2 regions of the Staphylococcus sp. AS1337 genome follow, and region 2 is predicted to be linked to the other one. Evidence: riboswitches for the same ligand, from Rfam matches in the RefSeq annotation. Region 2 holds a riboswitch; the other holds the start of a gene.
What was found. Region 2 has a riboswitch for FMN ahead of ACSUE0_RS04235 (ECF transporter S component). Riboswitches for the same ligand answer to the same signal wherever they lie in the genome.

Region 1: it holds a riboswitch for FMN, as region 2 does, so the genes downstream of both, ribD (bifunctional diaminohydroxyphosphoribosylaminopyrimidine deaminase/5-amino-6-(5-phosphoribosylamino)uracil reductase RibD) here and ACSUE0_RS04235 (ECF transporter S component) in region 2, are expected to answer to the same signal.

What each region holds. Positions count from the first base shown of each region.
Region 1 covers NZ_JBOIHZ010000002.1:24,548-31,307, forward strand. Annotated here, with positions in the region: gene ACSUE0_RS02895 (osmoprotectant ABC transporter substrate-binding protein) at 1-636, opposite strand, end outside; gene ACSUE0_RS02900 (FAD/NAD(P)-binding protein) at 808-2,271, shown strand; FMN riboswitch at 2,537-2,670, shown strand; gene ribD (bifunctional diaminohydroxyphosphoribosylaminopyrimidine deaminase/5-amino-6-(5-phosphoribosylamino)uracil reductase RibD) at 2,835-3,878, shown strand; gene ribE (riboflavin synthase) at 3,885-4,517, shown strand; gene ribB (3,4-dihydroxy-2-butanone-4-phosphate synthase) at 4,528-5,709, shown strand; gene ribH (6,7-dimethyl-8-ribityllumazine synthase) at 5,723-6,181, shown strand; gene ACSUE0_RS02925 (proline dehydrogenase family protein) at 6,381-6,760, opposite strand, start outside.
Region 2 covers NZ_JBOIHZ010000002.1:304,871-311,630, reverse strand. Annotated here, with positions in the region: gene ACSUE0_RS04245 (helix-turn-helix domain-containing protein) at 1-118, opposite strand, end outside; gene ACSUE0_RS04240 (ferredoxin) at 229-477, shown strand; gene ACSUE0_RS04235 (ECF transporter S component) at 817-1,362, opposite strand; FMN riboswitch at 1,428-1,564, opposite strand; gene ACSUE0_RS04230 (ATP-binding protein) at 1,826-3,601, opposite strand; gene ACSUE0_RS04225 (response regulator) at 3,588-4,310, opposite strand; gene ACSUE0_RS04220 (pseudouridine synthase) at 4,440-5,177, opposite strand; gene scpB (SMC-Scp complex subunit ScpB) at 5,170-5,712, opposite strand; gene ACSUE0_RS04210 (segregation and condensation protein A) at 5,702-6,436, opposite strand; gene ACSUE0_RS04205 (DUF309 domain-containing protein) at 6,529-6,760, shown strand, end outside.

The DNA.
Region 1 (6,760 bases), 280 kb from region 2:
ATTATTTTTTAACGCATCATACACAAGACCGATTTGCATAGGTTTAAGTGAATTAAAACCGAAGCCATAGTGTTTTTGGAAAGGCGCGTATCCATCCCCACCACGTTTAATCCAAGTTGTATCTGTACCAACATTGACTTTATCTTTAATTTTTTTTAAATCTGAAACAGTTTGTAGATTATATTTTTCTGCGGTTTCTTTTGTGACCATAAATGCGAATGTGTTTTCGAAACCATAAGAATTAAAAAATGTTTGATTAAACTTTTGGTTAAATAATTTTTTAGTAATCACCATAGCTTTACTTGTATCTGTAATAGGTTCTTGTTCAAGTACACCAACTAAATCTGTGCCAGTGTAACGAGTGCTTGATATATCAGCGTCGCCATTCATTAATGCATTGTGTTGTATTGTGGCAGACCCTAAATTGTTGATGATAGTGCCAGATGTTTCGCCTTTTGTATCATGTTCAATAAGTTCTTTTAACATATAAGCCATAATTTGTGATTCACTAGTAGCTAAAGCTGATATTTTAACAGTGTTTTTTGATTGGCCGCCGCCTAATCCTGGCAAATCGCAACTAGTTAGTAAAAAGGTACTTGCTAAAATGAAAAATAAAAATCTTCTTAAATGTTTCATTATTGAACTCCTTATATATATTAAAAAACTATTATTGTAATATATTAAGATTAACACACTTAGCAAAACATTATAACACTGCTTGATAAAATACTAGCAGACCATTAATGTGTAATATACACTAAAGGACTGGTATAATAAGGACAAATAATCTTAGTAAGGAAGTGTACTATGAGAATTGCCATTATTGGAATGGGCACTGCAGGTGTCACGCTTTTAAAAGAATTAGTGAAAAGTGACTCTTTTTCTAAAATGAATATTGATGTATATGACAATCCTATAAATATGGGTCAGGGTGTCCCTTTTCAAAATGATAGTGCAGAATTATTGATAAATCTACCGGCAGCACAAATGTCTTTGAATTTAGATAACCATAGAGAGTTTTATGAATGGTATGAAATGCAATCTACATTTAAATTTTCAAATCCAGAATACTTGCCAAGATTTATATTTGGTCATTATATGAAAGATTATTTACAGAAGTTTAATCATGATTACGACAATATACATACAATCAAAGAAGAAGTTAATGAAGTATTTATTGAGTCAGAAGTAGGGCAGACAGATGTGACATATTGTGTTTGTACTTCTAAAGAAATGGAAAATTGTAAAAAGTATGATGTTGTCTTTTTGACTATTGGTACTCTGTCATACCATGATCCATATGGCTTAAAGGGGATACGCGGTTATATTAAAACACCATATCCGACCTATAACACATTAAACGATGTACAAGATTCCGATGAAATCGCTATTATAGGTACAGGATTAGCAAGCTTAGATGTTATTCGTTATGTAACGGCACATCATCCTAAACTGCCTATTACTATTGCTAGTCGAAAAGGACGATTGCCAAGTGTAAGAGGTGTGATGCCTGACATCGACTTTGAATATGTAACTCCAGAAAAATTTAATGAGATAAAGCACAAGCATTTTGGCAATGTACCTCTAGATGAGGCAATAAAGTTATTCTTGAAAGATTGTGCATTACATAATATTGATGTCGAAACATTAATCCATCGTAGTCAAGGAGATTCAATTAAAGATTTAACTTATGATTTAGAACATGCTGATGAATTAGGGAAATTACAAAGTATACTTGAATTAACGAAAGAAAATTTAAATTGGATTTGGAATAGTTTAAGTAGAGAGGACCAAAAACGGTTTTTAACTAATTATCAGCCTATATTAAAAGAGAATTCAAATCCGATGCCGCCTCAAACAGCACGATTATTGATTGATCACATTAACCATGGCACGATTAAAATTAAGAGTGATTTAGAGGATGTTCAATATAATGATAATAAGTTCAACTTTAAATATAAAGATGCGTCAGTAGAACGGTATGATATTGTAATTAATGCTACAGGATCAAAGACACAACTTGCAGATTTAGATGGCGATGACCAACTCGTATTAAATCTCGAGAACAGACAGGTTGTACAAGCGCATCCACTTGGTGGAATTCAAATTGTCGCTGAAACTAATCAAATTATAAGTCCTCGCTATGGCACACTGAAACATATGTATGCGCTCGGCCAATTAACAAATGGAATTAATCAATCACGTAATGGCGTAATGATGATTGTAAAACAAGCTGTTAATGTAGTTGACCATTTATTAACTACAAAATAAAGGAGTTTACTATTTAGGGATAAATTGCACAATGATAAATTAACTAAATCAGTTGTGAATTAATCCTGACGTCTATTCATAATTTGACTAGACGTCACTGGGTTACAACTAATTTTTTTGTGCTTTAAATTGTAGTAATGTAAAGAATATAAAAAAACAAAACCGACTTAGATAATAAGAATTGTCATTTTCTCAAAAGTGTAGTACCATTATTTTGTAACTTATTCAAAGTTACCTGACTCAATCATCGAATACAATTTCATAAATATTCTTTCGGGGCAGGGTGAAATTCCCAACCGGCAGTAAATTAAGCCTGCGACCTGCATTTGTCGAAGCAAATGTGGCTGATCTAGTGAAACTCTAGAGCCGACAGTAAAGTCTGGATGGGAGAAAGAATGAAGTATAACTTGAAAATAGCACTTGTTAAGTGTTTATTTAGCATACACTTTTATTTGAATATGTATAAGTGTATATTTTACTATTGCTAAAAATGTTATATCAATATATATCCCACACCTGAAATGTTAAGTTCAGGTGTTTTTTTATTTTTTAGAGGTGATAAAATGAGTCATTATTTGAATTACGCTATTCAATTAGCAAAAATGGTAGAAGGCCAAACGGGCTTGAACCCACCAGTTGGATCTGTAGTAGTAAATGATGGCCGTATTGTTGGCATGGGAGCCCATTTGCAAAAAGGTGGTAAGCATGCTGAAGTACAAGCTTTAGATATGGCCCAAGACAATGCGCTAGGAGGAACTATATATATTTCGCTAGAGCCATGTACGCATTATGGTTCGACGCCACCATGTGTAAATAAAATTATTGAAGCGGGTATTAAAAAGGTTGTCTATGCAGTTAAAGACACAACATTACCCTCTGAAGGTGATGACATATTAGGACAGGCCGGTGTTGAAGTGATATTCCGTCCTCAATCAGAGGCAGAATCACTATATAGGGATTTCTTTATAGCTAAGAATGAATCTATTCCAGAGGTTACAGTTAAAGTCTCATGTAGTCTTGATGGTAAACAAGCGACTGATAAAGGTGAAAGTAAATGGATTACTAATAAAGCAGTAAAAAATGATGTCTTTCACCTACGTCATAAACACGAGGCAGTGTTGACAGGTAAAGGCACGATACATGCAGATAATCCACAATATACTACACGTATTGAAGAAGGTAAGCATCCTATAAAAGTCATCTTATCTAAAACTGGTGAAATTGATTTTAATTTAGATATTTTTCAATTAAGAAATGAACCAATTTGGATTTATACTCAAAATAAAAATTTAAAAACAAATATTGAACATGTAGAAATCATAGAATTAACTAATTGTTCAATTGAAAATATATTAAAAGATTTATATCAAAGAGGGATTGGAAGTGTGCTAGTAGAGGCAGGGCCTACAGTGACTTCGGAATTTCTTCAATCTAAATTTACGAACGAACTAATATTATATTACGCCCCGAAAATAATAGGTGGTTCTGGTAGTTATCAATTTTTCCAAAGTGAAAGTATTTTTAATCTATCAGAAGTACCACAGTTTGAAATTGTAAATTCACAAATGCTTGAGCAAAATATCAAACTAGAGTTACGAAAGAAGTGATCGTCGGTGTTTACAGGAATTGTTGAAGAAATTGGAACCATAAAAAAAGTATCAACGCAACAGTCCGTAGTTAACTTAAAGATTGAGTGCCAAACAATTTTATCAGATATGCATATCGGGGATTCAATCAGTGTTAACGGTGCATGTTTAACGGTGGTGGAATTTGATCATCAAAGTTTTTCAGTTCAAGTTATTAAAGGTACCGAGAATAAAACATATTTAAACCAATTAACTCAATCTGCTGAAGTGAATTTAGAAAGAGCTATGAGTGGACAAGGTCGTTTTGGTGGCCACTTTGTTTTAGGTCATGTAGATGAAGTTGCTAAAATCACACGTATACAAGCATCAGACAACTCTAAAATCGTTACTATTAAACCATCAACTGCACTAATTAAACAAATGGTTAGTCAAGGTTCAATTACTGTAGATGGTGTGAGTTTAACTATTTTCCAACTAAAAGAAGCTGAGTTTGATATTCATCTTATACCAGAAACAAGAAAATCAACAATTTTAAATCAGAAACGTGTTGGCGATCCGGTGCATATAGAAACTGATATGTTATTCAAATATGTTGAACGAATTATAAATACTAACGAATCGGAATTGAGCCCAGAAAAACTTAGAGCATTTGGATTTTAGGAGGGGTAATATGCAATTAGATAGTATAGAAAAAGCTTTAAAAGCATTAAAAAATGGTGACAGCATTATCGTTGTAGATGATGAAAATAGAGAGAATGAAGGCGACTTAGTAGCTATAACTGAATGGATGCATAATGACACTGTTAATTTCATGGCTACGCATGGTAGAGGATTAATTTGTGCACCTATCAGTAGTGATATAGCTAAAAAATTAGATTTAAATCCAATGGTTAATAATAATTCTGATATTTATGGAACACAATTCACAGTTAGCATTGACCACGTTGATACAACTACAGGCATAAGCGCCGACGAGAGAATGTTGACAGCAAGAGCTTTAATAGATGATAGTGTAAGTGGGAATGATTTTAATAAACCAGGTCATTTATTTCCATTAATAGCACAAGATGATGGTGTGTTGACAAGACGTGGACATACAGAAGCATCAGTTGATTTAGCTAAATTAACAGGTGCTAAACCTGCCGCATTAATTTGTGAAATTATGAATGATGATGGCACTATGGCAAAAGGTGAGTCATTAGAAACATTTAAAGAAACACATGACTTAGTAATGATTTCGATAGAAGATTTAGAAAAATACCGTAAGTCTGCTATTTCGAAATTAGAAGCAAAAGCAAAAGTGAAATTGCCAACGGATTATGGTGTGTTCGATATGTACGGTTTTACAACTTCAGATAGCGACGAAGAAATAGTGGCTATCGTAAATGGCGATATTAAACAAACTGAAAATGTACGCATACACTCAGCATGTTTAACAGGAGATATATTTCATAGTCAAAGATGTGATTGTGGTGAACAATTAGAAGCGTCTATGAAATATATAAATGAACACGGTGGAATTATTTTATATTTACCTCAAGAAGGTAGAGGTATTGGATTAATAAATAAATTAAAAGCATATGAACTGATTGAACAAGGTTATGATACAGTAACAGCAAATATTGCTTTGGGCTTTGAAGAAGACTTAAGAAATTATCAAAATGCTGCCCGAATATTGAAATATTTTGGCGTTGAAAGTGTTAATTTATTAAGTAATAATCCTAAGAAGTTTGAAAGCTTAGAGAACTACGGTATTGATATTACTAAACGTGTCGAACTTATTGTACCAACTAATAAATATAATCAAGATTATATGGATACAAAAAAAGAAAAAATGGGTCACTTAATATAAGGAGGAAAATATAATGAATTTTGAAGGTAAATTAATAGGTTCTGATTTAAAAGTTGCTATAGTAGTAAGTAGGTTTAATGATTTTATAACAAATCGTTTATTGGATGGAGCGAAAGACACTTTAATTAGACATGAGGTACCAGAAGAAAACATCGATGTAGCATATGTACCTGGTGCATTTGAGATTCCTTTAATAGCTAAAAAATTAGCAGAAAAAAGTGATTACGATGCCATTATCACTTTAGGTTGTGTGATTAGAGGTTCGACTTCACATTACGACTATGTATGTAATGAAGTAGCGAAAGGTATTTCTAAAGCAAATGATGTAACTAATACACCAGTAATTTTTGGAATTTTGACAACTGAAAATATCGAACAAGCTGTCGAACGAGCTGGTACTAAAGCAGGTAATAAAGGTTCAGAAGCGGCTGTTAGTGCCATTGAAATGGCAAATTTATTACGAGAAATATAAAAACCCTCAAGTATTTAAACGAGGATTGTGGTTAATAGTTGTAAATTTATACGTTTGAAAAATAAAATATATGAACAACACATGATGACTAGAAAACTAAATTACTTGTATTAAGTTATTTAGAAATCTAGCCAACAGTGGAAAAACGGGTATGTAATATCAATTTATTAAATTTAATGTTGCATACCCGTTATTTATGTTATTTCTTAAATATACGGTATATAAATGTTGTTGCTAGCCCAAATGATGCAACAGCACCACTAACTATACCAACTTTTTTAAGAATATCGGGTTTCATAACTTCTTTAAACATTAAGTTTAAATTTTGTGGTCTCTCTGCTAGTCTGCGCATAAAGTAACTAAACCAATCATCGCCATAAGGTACGTAGATACAGAAGTTATTACCTTCCCCAGCAATTTTTTCTGCTAAATCTGTACGGAAACCATACAACATTTGAAATTCGTATCGACTTTTTTCAATATTATTATCTTTAATAAATTGTTTCATGTGTCTGATGATTTCATCATCATGTGTAGCAATTGAAGTTACATTTTTTGAATTTAAAAGCCTTTTCTCCA
Region 2 (6,760 bases):
GACTACAGGCATCAAAAAAGGTTTGATGCGATTTTTTACCTGTGATAATATTAAATATACTTTTTTCGGTTTTGTAATTATGTGACTTCGTGTATGCAAAAAGAATTAAATTATACATGGATGCTCCCTCACTTTTATAAATCGAAAACATTTGAAAAAATGATAAACAGTGATTACAATAATATTTGTGTAATTATTGTAGCATTTTTGTCAAAGGAGGCGAAGAAATTGGCTAAATATACAATTGTTGATATGGACACATGCATAGCATGTGGCGCTTGCGGTGCCGCTGCCCCTGATATATATGACTATGATGACGAAGGTATCGCTTATGTAATACTAGATGATAACCAAGGTACTGCAGAGGTACCAGAAGAATTATATGAAGATATGGAAGATGCAATAGACGGATGCCCTACTGATTCTATTAAAATTGAAGAAGAATCATTTGATGGTGATGCGTTAAAATTTGAATAGAAATGCATTATATTTAAGTGTAAACAAGTGGCTACCTACTATTCCAATTGCATCATTTAACGACTTAGATGTAATTGAATTTAAATCCGGGACATAAATAACTGTCTCGGATTTTTTGTATCCAGTTATTCTATAAAGTTGTATTACTCCAATGAATTCATATTGTAAAAATGATTGGATTCTGGCTACTCACTTTTGAATTATTTACAATTCCACCTATAAATTCACCAAAGGAACCTTAATATTTATATTTGAAATAAAAACGCCCTTCATTTCTCACTTGTTCAGTGGTACTTCGAAAGGCGTTTATCATTTCAGATAAAAAGTTATATTACAATTTTAACGTGGTAAAACGTTTTTTAATCGGTTATATAAAAGAATAAAGACAATTGAGATGACGACACCTTTAATAATATTAAAAGGTATAACGCCTGATACAATAACTATTTTAATATTTTCTACTACATCAGATAGATTCATAATCATGCCATATAAAGGTAATAAAATAAAGTAGTTTAGTATACTTAGAACAATTGTCATAACTAACGTAGCCACACTAAGTCCTATAATTTGAGACTTGAGGGCACCTTTATGTTTAGTGATGAAATAAGCTGTTAATAAAAAGCTTGATGCCGCTAAAAAGTTAGCTACAGGACCTACTGGATCACCAACGTTGAATAGAAAATTGAGTAAGTTTTTAATAAATTCTACAATAAGTCCGGCAACAGGACCTAGCGTGAATGTCGCTAACAAAGCTGGTACATCACCAAAATCTAAAGTTAAATATGGTGGTAAAAATGGTATCGGAAACTTTATAAACATTAAAATAAATGCTACTGCACTCAACATACTAATAGTGATGAGGCGTTTTGTTTGTTGTTGCATATTAAATTATCTCCTTCCATTCATCTTTTTAGAATAGGAGGATATAATTTCACAACAAATAAACCCTCCATCTTCTCCCATCCAGACTATACTGTCGGCTCTAGATTCACACTAGATCAGCCATTAATCTATTAATCAGAAAAATGGGTCGCAGGCTTAAATTACTGCCGGTTGGGAATTGCACCCTACCCCGAAGATGAATTTCTTAAATTTTATAAATTTATCATAGCTTATTGCTCAGGTAAAAACAATAGACTTGCTTAAAATATATTAACGATGTAAATAAAATGGTTGAAACTGGTATAAAAATTGCCAACAAAGTATTTAACTTTGCCGGCAGTTTTTAAGCTATATATAGATAAATAAATTGCATATAAAAATATACAGAATATATGATTATTATTTCAAATTACAATTCTTATTTGTAATCATTGTTAATTGTTTATTGATCTAGCGACGATACTTAACTATTGTCGTCTTCAATTTCTGGTTTAGGTAAGGAAATGATAAAAGTAGTCCCTTTCCCTAGTTTGCTTTTTACATCAATAGTACCACCATGAGAATCAATAATCATACGACATATAAATAATCCTAACCCAGTTCCTTGTTTGCCACGCTTACGTGCAGTATCTACTTTGTAAAAGCGATCAAAAACTTGTTGTAAATGTTCGGGTGCGATACCAGAACCGGTGTCGGATATATATAGTATTTGTTCTGAATTAGTTTCCCTTACGTCTATGTTGAGTGTATCTCCAGGTTCAGTATATCTAGATGCATTATCTATTAAATTAGTTAACACTTGTTCAATTCTGTCCGAATCAAAATACCATAAACGTTTTTGTGTATCTGGATTTAAACGCATATTTAATTCTAAATCTTTAGCATGCTTTTGATATTTTTGTTGCATTTTGTTGAGTAATGGATCAATTGGTTGTATAACTTTATCTACAGTTAAACCTTCAGCATCCATTCGCGCTACATTTAATAATTCATTGACCAACCTATTCAATCTTTTAGTTTCATCTAAAACGATAGATAATGATTCATGAATTTCATCAGGCTCAGTTACGATACCATCAACAATAGATTCAGTGTATCCTTGTAATAAGGATATAGGCGTACGTAATTCGTGAGAGACATTTGCAATGAAATCTTTTTTCATTTGATCCATATTATGCTCGTTTGTCATATCACGAATTATGGCTACGATACCACTTCTACCATCAGGCTGTATTTGCTCTATATAGCTAGTAATAATTACAAAATAACGTGTATTGATTTCATAAACTTCAAATTGCGTTTTTTTGCTACTAAATGTAAGCTCATTTTGTTCATCTAATTTCTCTAACGCATATTCATCTAACATTTGTAAAATTGTATTGGCTAATTTATTAGAGATAATAATTTCTTTTTTGTCATTAAATCCTAAAACGCCTTCAACCATGGAGTTAATTAGACTATCACGAATATTTTTAGAGGATGACAATGCGTCAATATGCTGTTGAATTTCAGAACTCATTGTATTAAATGTACGTGATAATTCACCAATTTCATCTTTAGAGTTAACTGGTACAACTTGAGCATAATCACCTTTGGAAACTTTTAGTGCTTGCGTTCTTAGATTACGTAGTGGCTTTGTTATACGTGACGATAAGAAGAATGCAAATACGGTTGTTATTGCTAAAAAGATGATAGCAATGATTAAGATAATTACTGTAATAACATTATTGGTTTCTTCTATTGTCTTTAAGTCTTGATAGATAAACACGCCACTATATTTACTATTCGGACTATTTGCTGCTTCAATATTTTTCGTTGGATAACCAATTAATACATATGTTCGTTGTTTATCATTAAAGTTGACCGTTACATGTTCTGAAATTTGTTTGCCATTATCAAAGACGCGATCATAATCTTTGTTATTTTTAATTTCTTTGAACATTTCATTTTTTGTAACATCATTGTCGTGGTTATCTTTATGCTTATTATTCATTATGATTAGACCAACAGGGCCTTCAATTAATTTACGACTATGTTCGATAGCAGTAGCTCTATCGTCAGAACTTTCAACAAGTTGGCTTATCCTTTTGGCGTCTTTTAATAAAGAATCTTCTGTTTCTTGAGTGAAATAAGACTGTATAAACGTTATAAGAGCTGCACTTAATAGAATTAAAACTGTAGTTACTATAAATATTATAGTTAACCACAGTTTTACAACTACACTATTAAGTAGGTTCATTATTTGATTTGACTTCAAATTTATATCCTACACCCCATACAGTTTGTATCATATGAGCAGCATCTTCTGATACTCGATTTAACTTTTCTCTTAAACGTTTAACGTGCGTGTCTACTGTACGCAAGTCGCCATAGAACTCATAATGCCAGACTTCTTTTAATAATTGTTCTCTATCAAATACTTTATTTGGTGTTTTGGCTAAGAAGATTAATAGCTCATATTCTTTAGGTGTCAAGTTCACTTGATTGCCATCAGCTAACACTCTGTGTGCATCATTATCTATAACTAAGTGATCAAATTCAATTAAATCTCTTGCATGCGGTTCACTTTGTTCAGCAGATGCAACTTGAGTACGTCTTAATAATGCTTTGACACGTAACACAACCTCACGTGGTGAAAATGGTTTAACGATATAATCATCAGCACCAGACTCAAAACCTTCTACTCTGTTTGTTTCTTCACCTTTAGCAGTTAACATAATAATTGGCGTTTCTTTATGTTCTCTTAATCGAGATGCTACTGTGATTCCATCCATTTCTGGTAGCATTAAATCTAATAAGATACAAGCATAATCATGTTCTACAGCCATTTTATATGCTTCATTACCATCACTTGCTTCGTGTATTTCAAAAGATTCTCTTTCAAGATATAACTTTAACAATCTTCTGATTCTATCTTCATCGTCTACGATAAGTATTTCGTTTGACATGCATATATACCTCCCACACTGCTACTTTCATATTCAACAATATTATATCATAGGTTGGTCTTTAAAAGTGACTGTGACTTAAAGTTTGTGAAAAAATTCTCATAAGCATAGATGAAGAGAAATTACTATCTATTTACCGTGCTCTGCAAGGTGACGAATTGTTTTAACTTCATGGGGCGTTAAAACTCTGCCCTCACCCGCATTCAATCCTTTTAAGTCTAATGGTCCGAATTCAATTCGTTGAAGTTTAGAAACTTGGTGTCCGAAGTGTTCAAACATACGACGAACTTGACGATTGCGACCTTCTGTAATTGTAATTTCAACAAGTGTATTATTTTTATCTTTATCTTGATTTTTCACTTTAACGATTGCTGGTTGTGTGACGCCGTCTTCTAATTTTATGCCTTGTTCTAATGCTTTAACTTCTTCTCTCATTAGGTACCCTTTTAATTTAACAACATACTTTTTCTTTATTTTATAGCTAGGATGCGTCATTAAATTTGTGAATTCTCCATCGTTTGTTAATAAAAGTAAGCCCGAAGTATCGTAGTCTAAACGGCCAACAGGATAGATTCTAGTTTTAATTTCTTTGAAGTAATCAGTTACGACTTTTCTGCCTCTATCATCAGATACACTTGTAATTACTTGTGCTGGTTTATAAAACAAAATGTATAACTTATCTTCTTGTTCTAGTTTAATACCTTCAACCTCTATACTATCTGAATTTTTCACTTTTGTACCTAATTCAGTAACAACCGAACCGTTGACTTTAACCTTACCTTCTGTAATAAGCGTTTCTGCTTTACGGCGTGATGTGTAACCACTATTGGCTATGCGTTTTTGTAATCTTTCTGTCTCTTTATTCATTATTTTCTCCTTTTTGGTTCACTAAATTACTGAAGAATGCTTCTATCTCTTCATCTTCTTCATCTGTCGTAGGTAAATCGTCCAAGTGCTCAATACCAAATACATTTAAAAATAATTCGGTTGTATAGAGTTGTTGACTTCTTGAATCAGCTTGTTCTTTTGCTTCTACAAGTCCTCTAGCAATTAAAGTTTTCACAGCACCATCAGAATTAATACCTCTAATCATTTCTATATCGCTTCGTGATAAAGGTTGATTGTAAGCAATAATGGATAAAGATTCCATTGCCGCTTGTGATAACTTCATTTTTGATTTTTGTTCAATTAATTTCTCGATATATTCTGAAGCTTCTTTTTTAGTTGTTAACACATAAGTTTGTCCAAAGTGTTGAATCATTAAACCATCAGATTGATATGTATTTACAAGTTCTGATAAAGTAGCCTCATCTATTTCTAAAATTTCAAGTAATTGTTTTTTGTCTAGCCCTTCATCACCAGCTGTATATAATAGTGATTCTAAAATTCCTTTAACGTTCAATGCCATAGTTTACCCCTCTTAAAATATTGATATCATCAAAACTTTTGGGTTGTTCAATGTTAACAATACCAGATTTGGACATTTCAAGTATTGCTAGAAAATGTGTTACAACCATTTCTACGGGTTCAGTAAAATTAAACAAACTAAAGAAATTGAAAGACTCATGCTGCTTTAAACGTTCAGAAACTTGTGTTGTAGCTTGTTGAATAGTAAATGTTTCTTTGTGTATATCAACAGTTTTAGGTGTATTAAATTCTACTCTGTTTTTCACTTTCTGATAGGCAATGATTAATTCTGTTAAATCTATTGTGTTTTCTGAATCCCATGTTTCTGTTGATTCTAAATGTGATAAATCGGTTGGATGTTTTGAAAAATAGTAAGCGCGTTCTGATTTTTTTTCATTTAGAATTTCTGTATATTCTTTATAGTTTTGATATTCTATTAAACGACCGACTAAATCATCACGTGGGTCGTCATCTAACGTTTCTTCTTCATTTGTTTGTGGTAATAGCAACTTACTTTTAATCACAAGTAATTCAGAAGCCATTACTAAGTATTCACTTGCAATATTTATTTCTAATTGATTCATTGCATGAATATATTGCATATACTGCTCAGTTAATTCCTTCATAGGAATATCATAAATATCAATTTCAATTTTTTGAATAAGATGCAATAATAAGTCTAGTGGACCATTAAAGGCATCTAACTTTACTTCATACATTTTATCTACCTCATATCGCAAGTTAAGTGCGTAATTCACTAAAATATTATAGCATGTTTATAGTAAACATTTAAATTTGGAGCGATTTTAATATGGAAAAAGCATTGAAAGATTTTTATTTTCACTTTCACACCAATCAACACTACTTTTTATGTCATGACATATTAGAAGAAGCATGGAAAGACAATGAACACTTTCGTAAAGATGATGCAGTCGTAAGTTTAATCTTATTAGCGACAGGATGTTATCATTTTCGTCGAGCTAATCATAAAGGTGCTATGAAATCATTTAATAAAGCGCTAAATGTGATCGAAGGTTATACTA